Regions from separate parts of the Robertmurraya beringensis genome, predicted to be linked through region 4. Evidence: riboswitches for the same ligand, from Rfam matches in the RefSeq annotation. Region 4 holds a riboswitch; each other region holds the start of a gene.
What was found. A riboswitch is a leader RNA that binds a small molecule or an ion and turns the genes downstream of it on or off. The one in region 4 is predicted to bind cyclic di-GMP.

Region 1: another riboswitch for cyclic di-GMP. It lies ahead of ACFFHF_RS13300 (EAL domain-containing protein); the one in region 4 lies ahead of sinI (DNA-binding anti-repressor SinI).
Region 2: another riboswitch for cyclic di-GMP. It lies ahead of ACFFHF_RS20530 (amidase); the one in region 4 lies ahead of sinI (DNA-binding anti-repressor SinI).
Region 3: another riboswitch for cyclic di-GMP. It lies ahead of ACFFHF_RS00605 (competence type IV pilus major pilin ComGC); the one in region 4 lies ahead of sinI (DNA-binding anti-repressor SinI).

Annotation. Positions count from the first base shown of each region.
Region 1 covers NZ_JBHLUU010000096.1:431-3,440, reverse strand. Annotated here, with positions in the region: gene ACFFHF_RS13300 (EAL domain-containing protein) at 1-1,279, opposite strand, end outside; cyclic di-GMP riboswitch class I at 1,401-1,488, opposite strand; gene ACFFHF_RS13295 (STAS domain-containing protein) at 1,691-2,518, shown strand; gene ACFFHF_RS13290 (cell wall hydrolase) at 2,544-3,010, opposite strand, start outside.
Region 2 covers NZ_JBHLUU010000123.1:24,491-27,500, reverse strand. Annotated here, with positions in the region: gene ACFFHF_RS20540 (DHA2 family efflux MFS transporter permease subunit) at 1-149, opposite strand, end outside; gene ACFFHF_RS20535 (TetR/AcrR family transcriptional regulator) at 333-1,193, shown strand; gene ACFFHF_RS20530 (amidase) at 1,233-2,102, opposite strand; cyclic di-GMP riboswitch class I at 2,146-2,234, opposite strand; gene ACFFHF_RS20525 (YhfC family intramembrane metalloprotease) at 2,482-3,010, opposite strand, start outside.
Region 3 covers NZ_JBHLUU010000005.1:36,435-39,444, reverse strand. Annotated here, with positions in the region: gene ACFFHF_RS00620 (prepilin-type N-terminal cleavage/methylation domain-containing protein) at 1-158, opposite strand, end outside; gene ACFFHF_RS00615 (type IV pilus modification PilV family protein) at 155-544, opposite strand; gene ACFFHF_RS00610 (prepilin peptidase) at 557-1,309, opposite strand; gene ACFFHF_RS00605 (competence type IV pilus major pilin ComGC) at 1,387-1,752, opposite strand; cyclic di-GMP riboswitch class II at 1,849-1,932, opposite strand; gene ACFFHF_RS00600 (nucleoside deaminase) at 2,430-2,900, shown strand; gene ade (adenine deaminase) at 2,929-3,010, shown strand, end outside.
Region 4 covers NZ_JBHLUU010000007.1:20,253-23,262, forward strand. Annotated here, with positions in the region: gene ACFFHF_RS01070 (helix-turn-helix domain-containing protein) at 515-844, shown strand; gene sinI (DNA-binding anti-repressor SinI) at 1,071-1,205, opposite strand; cyclic di-GMP riboswitch class I at 1,238-1,331, opposite strand; gene ACFFHF_RS01080 (pseudouridine-5'-phosphate glycosidase) at 2,107-3,010, opposite strand, start outside.

The DNA.
Region 1 (3,010 bases), on a different contig from region 4:
ACATACTGATCCCAATACTAGCTGATACGTAAAACTCTCTGTCATTTATTATTATCGGTTCTTTTATTTCTTGTAATATTTTTTCTGCCACTGCTTTTGGTTGTTTCTCAATTTTCATTTTTCTTAAAAGGATGACAAATTCATCACCACCCATACGGGTGACGATCCCTTTCTTCGGGATATTTGAGTTTATCCGCCTTGCTACTTCACTTAACACCTGATCTCCTACCGCGTGTCCGAAGGTATCATTAATAGGCTTAAATCGGTCTAAATCAATAAACAAAATCGCAAACTCATCTTGTCTACTAATTAAACGATCAATAACATCCTTTAAAAATCGGATATTCGGGAGATTTGTTAATGTGTCATGAGATGCCAAGTATTGGATTTCTTTTACCTGATTATCCCTTTCAATCGCTAATCCAGTTAAATAACTAAATACTTTAAGTAATTCGATTTCATACGACTTTGGTTTTCTTACTTCAGGATGATAGATCGCAAATGTACCGAATAATTCTCCTTTTGACGACAGAATGGGAATCGACCAACAAGAATGCAATTGATAGCTCAAAGGGATCGTTTTCCAATTAGACCAAGATGGGTCAGTTTCAATATCCGAGACAATTGCTATCTCTTTCGTGAAAGCAGCATGTCCACAAGATGCATAGTTCAAACCAACTGGAAACCGGTCGATTTTCTTTAAAAATCCATCTGGAAAGCTATGTGAATATCCGTTACGTAACCAATTCTCACTCTCTTCATAAAACATTATCGAGCAAATACTGTTACTAGATAGTACCTCCACAGCATTCACAATATTTCGAAAAACATCAATTAATGGTTCACCTGACGCAATCATTTGTAAGGCTTTATACTGTTTATCACTAATGGCTTGGTATTTTTCTTGCTCCGTAATATTTCTACCTACTACGACTAAACTATCTGCATAACCGTTCTCATCATAAAGTGGAATCTTTCTAACATGAAATGTATAGTCATTCCCATCCATACGAAACGATTCTTTTAATTGAAATTCTGTTTTACTTACCCACGCTTGATTGTCTGAATGAACACAAATAGGACCATAGTTCTCAAACTTTTTGTATTTCTGTGCAAGTTGTTCATCCGTTTTTCCCTTATATGCCCCTTCCTCAATATCAAATAATTGCAGGGTCTTTTTATTTGCTTCGATCCATCTTCCATTAACATCTTTTACAATTAAGTAATCATTACTTGTATGAAACACTTTCTCCAATAAATCGAATTTTTGGTTGCTCATGACATGACCTTCTTCTCTTCTGTTATATTTCTATTGTAATGTTAAAGGTGTATGGCCAATAAATTTAAAGAAATACAGAAAAGACCTATACCAAAAGGGATATAGGTCTTCCGATTATTCCCTTGGCAACTCAGCCATCCTAGTTCCTTTTGAACCTTAGACCTGTAGCTTTGCGTCCCCACCTTTCAATGAGTTTGCCTTTTTCAATTTTATTTTATATTTTAGCAAACATATTATAGAAGATTTGTCGAAAATAGTCGATAACTATGATAAAAGTCACTGTTTTTTTTAATTAAAAAATCGTTCTTTTTCCTCATTAAATATATAATTAATATTTATTGTAAAAACATGTTTATCAAATACATTTTACGGGTATCAGTTCTTGGGGAAATGTAAAAGGGGGAACATCTTATGGAACTTACATATCAAGCTTCTTTTGACTTAAAATACTTTATTGAAGAAAATAAAGATAAATTTAAGAACTCACTTCTTCTAGAGGCTGTAAATGTAAAAGATCGGATCGATGAAATACTAAGGATCGGTAATATCAACTTAGTCTCGAATGCTCAAAAGCTGGTCATTGACATTATTGATGGTAATGAAGATGCACTGAAAGCTTTTGCCAAGCAGGAGGGAATTGTCTGGGCAACCCATTCAATTGAATTATCCTTCAAACTGGAGTGGGTTCAAGCGATAAGGCGTACACTTTGGAGATTTATTCAATCGTTTAACAATCTTTCCAACAAATATGATTTGGATGACTTCTTTCATCTCGAGCTACAAATTAATAACCGTGTCGACCAGTTTTTGAATACTTTCTTTATCAGTTATTCAAATTACAAAGATGCCCTAATTGTTGCACAAAGACAACTAGTTGAAAATCTATCAGTACCTATTATTCCAATCACTTCTTCTGTATGTATTTTGCCTTTAATTGGGACCGTAGACTCCTTCCGAACGGCCATACTTGAAGAAAAGGTTCTCACAGAAATTGGAAGACTACGAATTCAAACGTTAATTATTGATTTATCAGGAATTGGCAATATGGAACCCGACGTGATCGATCATCTCATGAAAATCATCGATGGTACTTCCATGATGGGTTGCCATTCGATTATTACTGGTTTACGTGCCGAAGTGGTTAAAAAGATGATTCATTTAGATATTTCCTCCTTCTTTATGAAGACAAAAACATTAGGAACTTTACAACAAGCATTAAAGCAATACATTATTCAATAGAAAAACCAGGGTTTTTCCCTGGTTTTTAAATCGCAAATCGATGGTTTCCAATTGTTTCTATCACTTGTCTTGATAAAATCCATGTGTCCGTTGCGATTTCCGGATTATAAAAATATATAGCCTCTGAATCATTCTCTTTGTCAACTAGAGCCTCTTCTACCGCTTCCACTGATTCCACATCCGCTGGCTTGTTAATCTCTCCATTTTGAACAGGAGAAAATGCATACGTACCAGATACCTGCTCATATACAACTTCTTTTACTGTGTCAGGGAATTCTTCATGCTCTACTCGGTTAATAATAACTTCTGCCACAGCCACTTTCCCTTCGTACGGCTCTCCTTTTGCTTCCGCGCTTACGAGTCGGGCCATCAATTCCTTTTCCTGATCTGTAACATCAATTTCCTTTTCATATAATGTTGGAAATTTATCATGATTCTCTTTTATTAATTCTAGAGCAGAGTTATCCGTTTTGCTTACTACTTTCCAAGATG
Region 2 (3,010 bases), on a different contig from region 4:
TGAACCGTGGCAGCTTCTACCTCTAAATCCTTCATGATGGATGGCAAAGCAATATTTAATAAGGTGTTATTTAAAAACGTGATGAAAGCCCCAATTAACAGAACTCCAATAATTCCGTATGGCGGCCGTTTATCTTGTTTTTCAGCCATGTATGTTCCCCCTATACTATAAGTCCAATAAAATGTACTTCAGTTATATACTTAACATATATTATACCCTCAGTACAAAAAATGCAATGGAAAAACACAGCTAAATAATGGGTTTGTAACCTTCAGAAAAATAAGTTACTATACTTTTATACAGTGAGTCCAAATATGAATTCAGGTGATACGATGAAAGATAGGAAGCAACATGTTATCGATACAGCACATCAGCTTTTTGTAGAAAAGGGATTTCAAGCAACCTCCATTCAAGACATTTTGGATTATAGTAGTATTTCTAAAGGAACCTTTTATAATTACTTTTCTTCCAAGAACGAACTACTTATGGCCATTTTCCGAGTGATACAAAAAAAGTTTGAGCACGAAAGAAACGAACTCTTAATTGGAAAAGACCCGTCAGATATTGAAGTGTTCATTAAGCAAATGGAGCTGCAAGTGAAGACGAATCGAGCGAGTAAACTGATTCCTTTATACGAAGAAGTACTATTTTTAAATGATTCTGAGTTAAAAAAGTTTATTAGTGATTTTCAGTTACGAATGTTACGTTGGGTATACGAACGCTTTGATGAAATTTTTGGAGAGAGCAAGAAGCCTTATCTTCTGGATGCTGCCATTATGTTTACAGCTATTTTCCACCATAACCTTAAGTACGAGAGAATGGCGAATAGCTTAAAGAGTAATCCTGAGCGAGTAGTCAGATATAGTGTCAATCGACTTGTGGCGTTAATGAAGAATGTCGGGGAAACCGGTGAGCAACTTCTTTCACCAGAACTGTTGGATGATTGGTCTCCAACTTGTCATAAAAAAGATAAATCTTATCAAGAAAAGCTGACTCTAGAAATTATGTCATTGAAAAAAGAAAGCATGAATATGCCCGACTCTGTGAAATATATTGAGCTACTTGATTTTATTCTAGAAGAACTTTTGCAACCTAATAATCAGAGGCAATTTGTAGTAGAAAGTGCTTTAACAACCTTAGAGGGGCACTTAGGAAAAGCAAAACTGCAACAATTACGTTCTTATATTAAGTAAGAAAGCTAGCAGGTTTCTGTACCTGCTAGCTTTCTTTCGTTATGGTTTCATGGTTTTCCAGCTTCCCACATGGTGGATAGCCATTCCCTTATACCCAGGGCTTGTTCCGTAATGTGAGGCAACGGAAGCCAGCTGTTCGTTCATGTAGGCTTCCCCTTCTTCAAAAAAGGAAATCATATCGCCTTCGTCTGTTGCCCCTGTTTCTACACCGATGACTAATGCCTTATGGTGTTTGCCAGCAAAGGCTACTTCATTTTTTACAATTTCAATGATGGCAGGAGCACTGTCACGGTAGGCCATAATTGTTACACTATTCGTTTTTGTAATAACCCACTCTGCTAGATTTCCTTTGCCATACGTATTGTTATAAGACACTTCATCAAACCAGAATGGCAGGTCGGCTTCAAGTGGCAGTTTTAAACCTGCAGCAGAGGTATTCGCTTTTGTGATTAACTCTTGAAAGCTTTTGACAGTTGCCGCTCTATTCGTATTCCAACCGCTATATAAGTAAGGCTCTACATCTAAATGAATGCCTGTAAATTTTTGCGAAGCGGTTGATCCTGCTTGATAGGTTTTCAACCAATTCATTAACGCATCTTGATTTCGATATCCTTTTGGAGCTACCCAGCTTGGTGCTCCGTCTAGAGCATATACTTTTATTCCTTTTACGGATGCCTTCGTAATAAAGCTACGATATACATTCATAGGGATATCACGGTCAATTTGTACATACACTTTGTTGATTTGCTTTTGTTCAAGAAAGCTTAAGGTTCCTGTTTCATTGCTCACAATGTCCCACGGATTCCAAAGCCATGTGGAGCGATCTACCGTAGAAGCACTCATGTTTGATCCAAAGCCTCCCATTGAAAAAAGCAACACCATAATCATAGATACAACAAGCTTTTTCATTTTACGTTCCCCCATTCTGCAAGCCGAGGCTCACAAAATGAGACCTGGCAACCTGACGACCATTCGCATGATAAGCGATTAGGCTCACGGCTTTGCGTCCTTCCCTTTCGGTAAAGTTTGCCTTTTACAGTTTTTCTTTTAGGCTCTTTTCTAAAACATTGTTGCTATATACACACTTTTCAGGAAATTAACTCTATGTTTCAACAGCTAATCAGAATAATTTCATCCTTAGAAAAGAGCTACTCTCCAAATAGACCAAAAAACCCAGCGTTATGCGGGGAAAAATCCGGCATTTGGGATTTTTCCAAAGCAACTAACTGTACGAAAACAGTCATCTTTTATTATACTTTATCAAAACCGACTTTTGCCTCAGGTATTTTTACCCAATCAGCAATTTTCTTAATCTTTTTATAATGAAGAAAGATAGAACTCCGATGAAGGCAATGTATAACTCAATGATCCATAAGCTCTTAATGTATCCAGTTTGGAAGAAGGCTAAAGGAAAATCAATCGCCGCATGAGCAATTATAGCAAGCAGTACGTATTGAAACTTCTTTTTAATGACCGCTAGTAAAACAAGTAAAGTGAAAGCGATTTGCATAAAGAGAGCAAAGAAACGCTCTGGTATTGCCCATAAGTAGTGAGAGATTCCTTGATTTAATAACGTCTCTTTAATGGTTGCTGCCTGATCACTTGGAAGACTGGCTCCTATAGATGAATCAAATGTACCTGCATTGATCATCGTTGCAAATAGAAGAAATGGTACCACCGTTGAAAGGGCAATAACTACGGCTTCAATGCCACCCCAGCCTACCCCGAAAGACAGGCCACCCCTGTAATCCTGATATTTTTTTAACAGCCAGATAAATAAGATACACCGTCCCAATTCCTCGAAAATCCCTGCAGCT
Region 3 (3,010 bases), on a different contig from region 4:
ATAAAACGAGCCTCACGCTGGAGTTCATTTTCCTTTGCTACTGCTTGTTCCATTTTTGTCCCATAGCTAAACAGGGTAAAGGCAAGTGCTGAGATACTTACCATAATTAAAATGACAATGAGTAATTCAATTAGTGTTACACCTTTTTCATCTCTCATTGCTTTTTCACCACCGTGACAAGCTCTAAACTTGAAGAGTCAGTTGATACTATTTTTGCTGTTACTTCAAAGAACTCAATCGCACTATACGTAACCGGATTTACTGTAATTGTTACTTTCGCATCATAGTTAGCTATAGTAGCGGTGCCGCAGCTCTGATCTTTTTGGCAATAATATTGTGTAGGGGAGGTTCCGCTTATATACCCCTTTTCACGGATAATCTCCATAATTTGTTGACCATAATAATTCAATTGCGTGTCTTCCCCTTGCTCCACTGTCCTTGTAAAGGAACCCGTCATAATTAGGAGCAACGGTACAATCACCATTCCAGCAATAACAACAGAGATCAACAATTCAATTAATGTAACTCCCTTTTCGTTGTTCATATCATCTGCCCCTTATAGGAGTAGTGAGCTGTACCAAGTCCAAATTTCTTCCCCATACAGGTAAGCCACTAATGTTCCAATCATAATCGAAGGCCCAAAGGCAATCGGTTCTTTTCGTTTAACAATTTTTAATGCGATTAATAGTATTCCAACAATGGCTCCTACAAACGAGGCTAAAACCAAGCTCATTACAGTTAGTGCTGGACCGAGTACCACTCCAATAGCTGCATACAGCTTAATGTCACCGCCACCCATGCCGCCTTTGCTGACAACAGCTAGCAACAAGAGCAAACCGAAACCAACTACACTGCCTAGTAAGTAAGTTAAAAATGGTTCTTCTCCGATGAAGAAACGTACAATAACAAGAACCACAATACTTGGTAGAGTAATCACATCTAGAATCAATTTTTCACGGATGTCTGTTAAAACAGAAAGAATTAATAATGTTGATAAAAGAATGGCAGGAATTAGTTCTGAAGTAAGCCCTATTTCTTTGTAAACAACAAAAAATATAATCGCAGTCATAGCTTCTCCTAATGGGTATAGAGGAGAGATTTTTTCTTTACAATAACGACAACGACCTTTAATGAATAGGTAACTAAATAGAGGAAATAAATCAAAGAAACCTAACCTGTGATTACAGGAGGTACAGTGGGATGGTGGGTAGGAGATGGATTCTTTTTTTAGTAGGCGGATGGCTACTACATTGAAGAAGCTACCGAATACGAGGGAAAATAAGATAATAAATAAATCAAATATATACAATTCATTTAGCTCCTTTCAGAGATTTCTCTTAAAAACAAAGCTGCCACAGTCTCAGAGACGCGACAGCTTTTATTTCTCTATGGAGTAGTTACACAGCTAGACTCAACTACACCATTACCATCAATTCTAAATTCTGCAGCAGTAGTTCCATCAGCGCATGTTGTTGGAATTTCATTTAGAAATTCTGGGACTAGCTCAGTAGTAGTTATTACCTCGTCTGTACTCCCTGGCCATACTCCCTCAACTGCATTAAATCGATTTACTGCATCTTGAACAAGTTTCAGATTTTGTAAATCTGTATTATCCTCAGCCTCTTGTCTCTGACTCATAACCATCGGAATCGCAACAGCAGCAATAATCCCCAAAATAACAATAACAACAAGTAGTTCAATTAGCGTTAAACCAGCTTGGTCTTTCATTTTCTTCTTTAATGATTTTAACATGAAGAAAGGTCCCCTTTTAATTTTTTTATGTTTTTTCGAGAGCTTGTTCTTAAATTTGGGGATAAAAAAACCTTTACAGCTCATTCAATGGAATGTAGTTGTAAAGGTCGGTTGCACCAATCGCTCAATATGACTCAGGTGCCCACGTACAAGTCATATTTCTTCGCGCCCTTATTTAATGAAAAAGACTCTGTGATAAACATTACTTATTTACTAGTATTCTACACTAAAAAAAATGAAAAAAAAAGAGGTTTTATGTAAATTTAACACTAGGTAATGTTAGGTAAATATTATATTAAAACAGCGCAAACTCTTCTTACTCCCTTATTTTATTTTTATTCATCCATTCCCTTTTTACACTCCTTATTTTTCAGAAATAATAATGTGAATATATTTTAGGTATTTCAAATCAACTGGTTCTTTATACCTATAAAACACTATAATAAACTCAGCGTAAATAATCTGACAAGTTGCTCCTACCTTTTTCAGGTAAGAGCTTTTTTATTGTTAAAAAATATCACAACATAACAGACAGAATATTCAAACATACATATAATACAGAAATAAACCCACCAATTATATGAAACCTCTTTTGCCCTCCAACCCAAAAAAACTAACCTTTTTACAAAGGTTAGTTTTTTAATCAATCATTCACTACATCAGAAAAGGTGATTCTATTGGAAAAAGTATTTTTTATGAATGAAGCGATTAAGTTAGCGTGTGAAAATGTGTTAAGTAATCATGGTGGTCCTTTTGGGGCAATTGTGATTAAGGACGGGGAAATTATCGGTAAAGGCAAAAATGAGGTCACCAGCAGCAATGACCCTACTGCCCATGCAGAGGTTCAAGCGATTCGTGAAGCTTGCTCCTATTTAGGCAGCTTTCAACTGACAGATTGTGAGATTTACACAAGTTGCGAGCCTTGTCCGATGTGTATCGGAGCGATTTATTGGGCGAGACCAAAGGCCGTCTATTATGCGTGTACGAAAGAGGAAGCTGCTAAAATTGGCTTTGATGATCACTTTATTTATGAAGAAATTAGCTTGCCAATTGAAGATAGAACGATTATGATGAATCAAATTACGGTTGACGAGTATAATCTACCTTTTAAAATGTGGGAAGTATCATCTGACAAAACAGAATACTAGTCTCTTATAGACACTCTAGGAGGAGAGTATGGATAAAAACAAACTAAAACAACGTATTGAAGCAGCCTCAGGGAAAATAGAGGCTGATCTTGTTATAAAAAATGGCAAGA
Region 4 (3,010 bases):
TATTAGCAAAGCATTCCTATGTCTAATTTTGTTAGATATCCTCAAACAATAGTCAATCAAACGTTTGATTGAATTCCCTTCCCCCCTTTAATACCAACAAACACAAAAAAAGAATTTGTCGAACAAAAAAAACAGGTTTCACCCCCCCCATTCCCGGGTATAAAAGGGTGTCAGACACCCTTCGTGGACAAAATGGACCATTCTGTCTTTTTGTGGTGTCTGTCACCGTTCGTGGACAGATGGGGCGGTTTTGTACGTCTGGGGTGGACAGTGGAAATTTTTTATTTATGCCCACAATTAACACTTTCATTGCGAACTGTATTGTGTATAATGCTACATAGAAGTATTAAAAGTGGTTAATCCGTTTTTAATTACCAGAACCGTAATTACCTTCCATTTGTGACTAACTAAAGAAATTTTAAGAACGGAATCTACTATTTTCGTTCTGAATATGGAACTACCCAATTTTTTTTGCTATTATGAATTCATACAGAGAGATAGGTGAGTGATCTAGATGATTGGAGATCGTGTTAAAAAACTTCGTCTTGAGAAGAAAATGTCCATGTCTGAGCTAGCAGAACAAGCTGGTGTCGCGAAATCATACTTAAGTTCATTAGAAAGAAATTTACAAACGAATCCGTCTATCCAATTTCTTGAGAAAATTTCAGCTGTCCTTCATGTACCAGTTGATCATCTTATACATGAGCACCCAAATAAAGACGAACTAGATTCTGACTGGATGAAGCTTGTGAAAGAGGCTATGAACTCCGGGGTTTCGAAGGATCAATTTAAAGAATTTCTTGAGTTTAATAAATGGAGAAGTAACCAATCAAATAATAGCTAATGCAAAAAAGACAAAATCCAGGTGATTTTGTCTTTTTTTGGCTCTTTTTTTATACTTTGTAGCATAATTTTAATAAAAATAGCTATTTCCACGTTAAAATCGGCTTTTAGATTTTAACAACAATCTTTATGAAAACTGCCTATTACAAAACAAAAAGCATTCCTATCCGGTCCATCCTTAACAGAAATACTTTCATTATATGTATGAAACAACACTGAGTTTCTTTTTATCTTTTGATTTCAGTCTCATCTAAAAATCTTCTAATCTCTTCTTTCTCCAGGCCCAACTTTTTTGCTTCAATGATTAACATCATCCACTCATAGTCTAGCTCTTCTAATGTCACTTCACTCGTTTCCAACATTCCTCAATCTCCCCCTAAAATACAATCGTATTCCAGGCAGTCCAGCCGTCTTAGCAAAAAACTTCCAACTACCTTAGACCTGCGACTTTGCGTCCCCCCTTTTCAGAAGGTTTGCCTTTTTCTGCGTTTTATTCTCCTAATGTGATTCACTTATCAATCATTTTACTACTCGATTTTAGTAAATTGTGTAAAAATTTGTCATACACTTAAAAACTATCCCAACTTTTTAGCAACAGTATTCGACAAAGACCTCCATAAAGAACAATTGAACACCAAAGGGTACATACATTTTTTTACATTTATAAAAATTTGCACAAAAATCATAAGTCTTCCTGTCGCCCACTGTCGAAATCATTTTTAAAATTTTCTGACTTTTGTTAATTAAGTCTTTATTCCTAGTTTTTGTTTCTCATAGGCTTTCAATTTTCTTTGGATTGGTATGATATTTACATGTACCCTTTCAAGTGTAATTGCGTCAAAAAATGGTAACTTTGTTAGGTTATGACCACATATAGGACAGATCCACTCCCCTGCTTCCGAACTGCTGTAAGAAGGACGATAGCATTTGTCACAGTTTTTCCGGTACATTCCTGCCACCTACTATTCTAATAGTTTTCGTTTGTTATCATATTATTTTTTGTTCTATATAAAGAATTACTTACTTTTATTTTAGACGCAAGTACAGTTAAAACTAAACACCCTAAAGTGACCATTTTTTCGTTATAATGAACGATTTTCTTTCATTTTCATCTCCATTCTCCTTATATCTTACTTTTACAATTTTTTTTAAGAACAACTCGTTCGTAACAATGTACAGATCGACCTATTGTAAAACTATTTCTATTTTTATGCATAAAAAAAGGAATCAGTCCTTATTAGACTGACTCCTTCATGATAATTTTTAAGATAAAGTGTTAAGTTGAACAGCTATTTTTGATCCAACATCAGCATTATTTTTCACCAATGCTATATTAGCTTCCAAGCTTCTTCCTTCTGTAAGTTCTTTCACCTTTGCTAAAAGGAATGGAGTAACATTTTTACCTGCAATCTCATTTTCCTTTGCTTCTTTTAATGCCGATTCAATTACACCGTTGATAAATTCCTCTTCAAGAGCATCTGTTTCTGGGATTGGGTTCGCAATAACCACTCCACCCTTCAATCCTAGCTCCCACTTTGTATGAATCATGCTTGCTGCTTCTTTTTCATCTTCCACTTGAACGTTCACTTGGAAAGGACTTGTTCTTGTATAAAAAGACGGAAGAACTTCTGTACCAAATCCAACGACGGGCACCCCATGCGTTTCTAAGTATTCAAGTGTTAAACCAATATCAAGAATCGATTTTGCTCCTGCACACACAACAGCCACATTGGTTTGAGCAAGCTCTTGAAGATCAGCTGACACATCCATTGTTACTTCAGCTTCACGGTGAACTCCACCAATTCCACCGGTTACAAATACTTCGATCCCAGCAAGTTCTGCACAGATCATCGTGGCCGCTACCGTTGTAGCTCCATTTTTCTTTGTCGCCACTAGGTATGGTAAATCTCTACGGCTCGCCTTTTCAATATCATTTCGAGTAGCAAGCAGTTCTAACTCTTCGTCTGATAAACCGATTTTTATTTTTCCGTCTAAAATAGCGATCGTTGCTGGTACGGCACCATTTTTACGAATAATGTCTTCTACTTCCTTTGCCGTTTGTACATTTTGTGGGTACGGCATTCCGTGAGAAATGATCGTTGATTCTAATGCCACGACTGGTACATTATTTTTTTTCGCTTCTAACACTTCTTGTGAGTATTCTAAG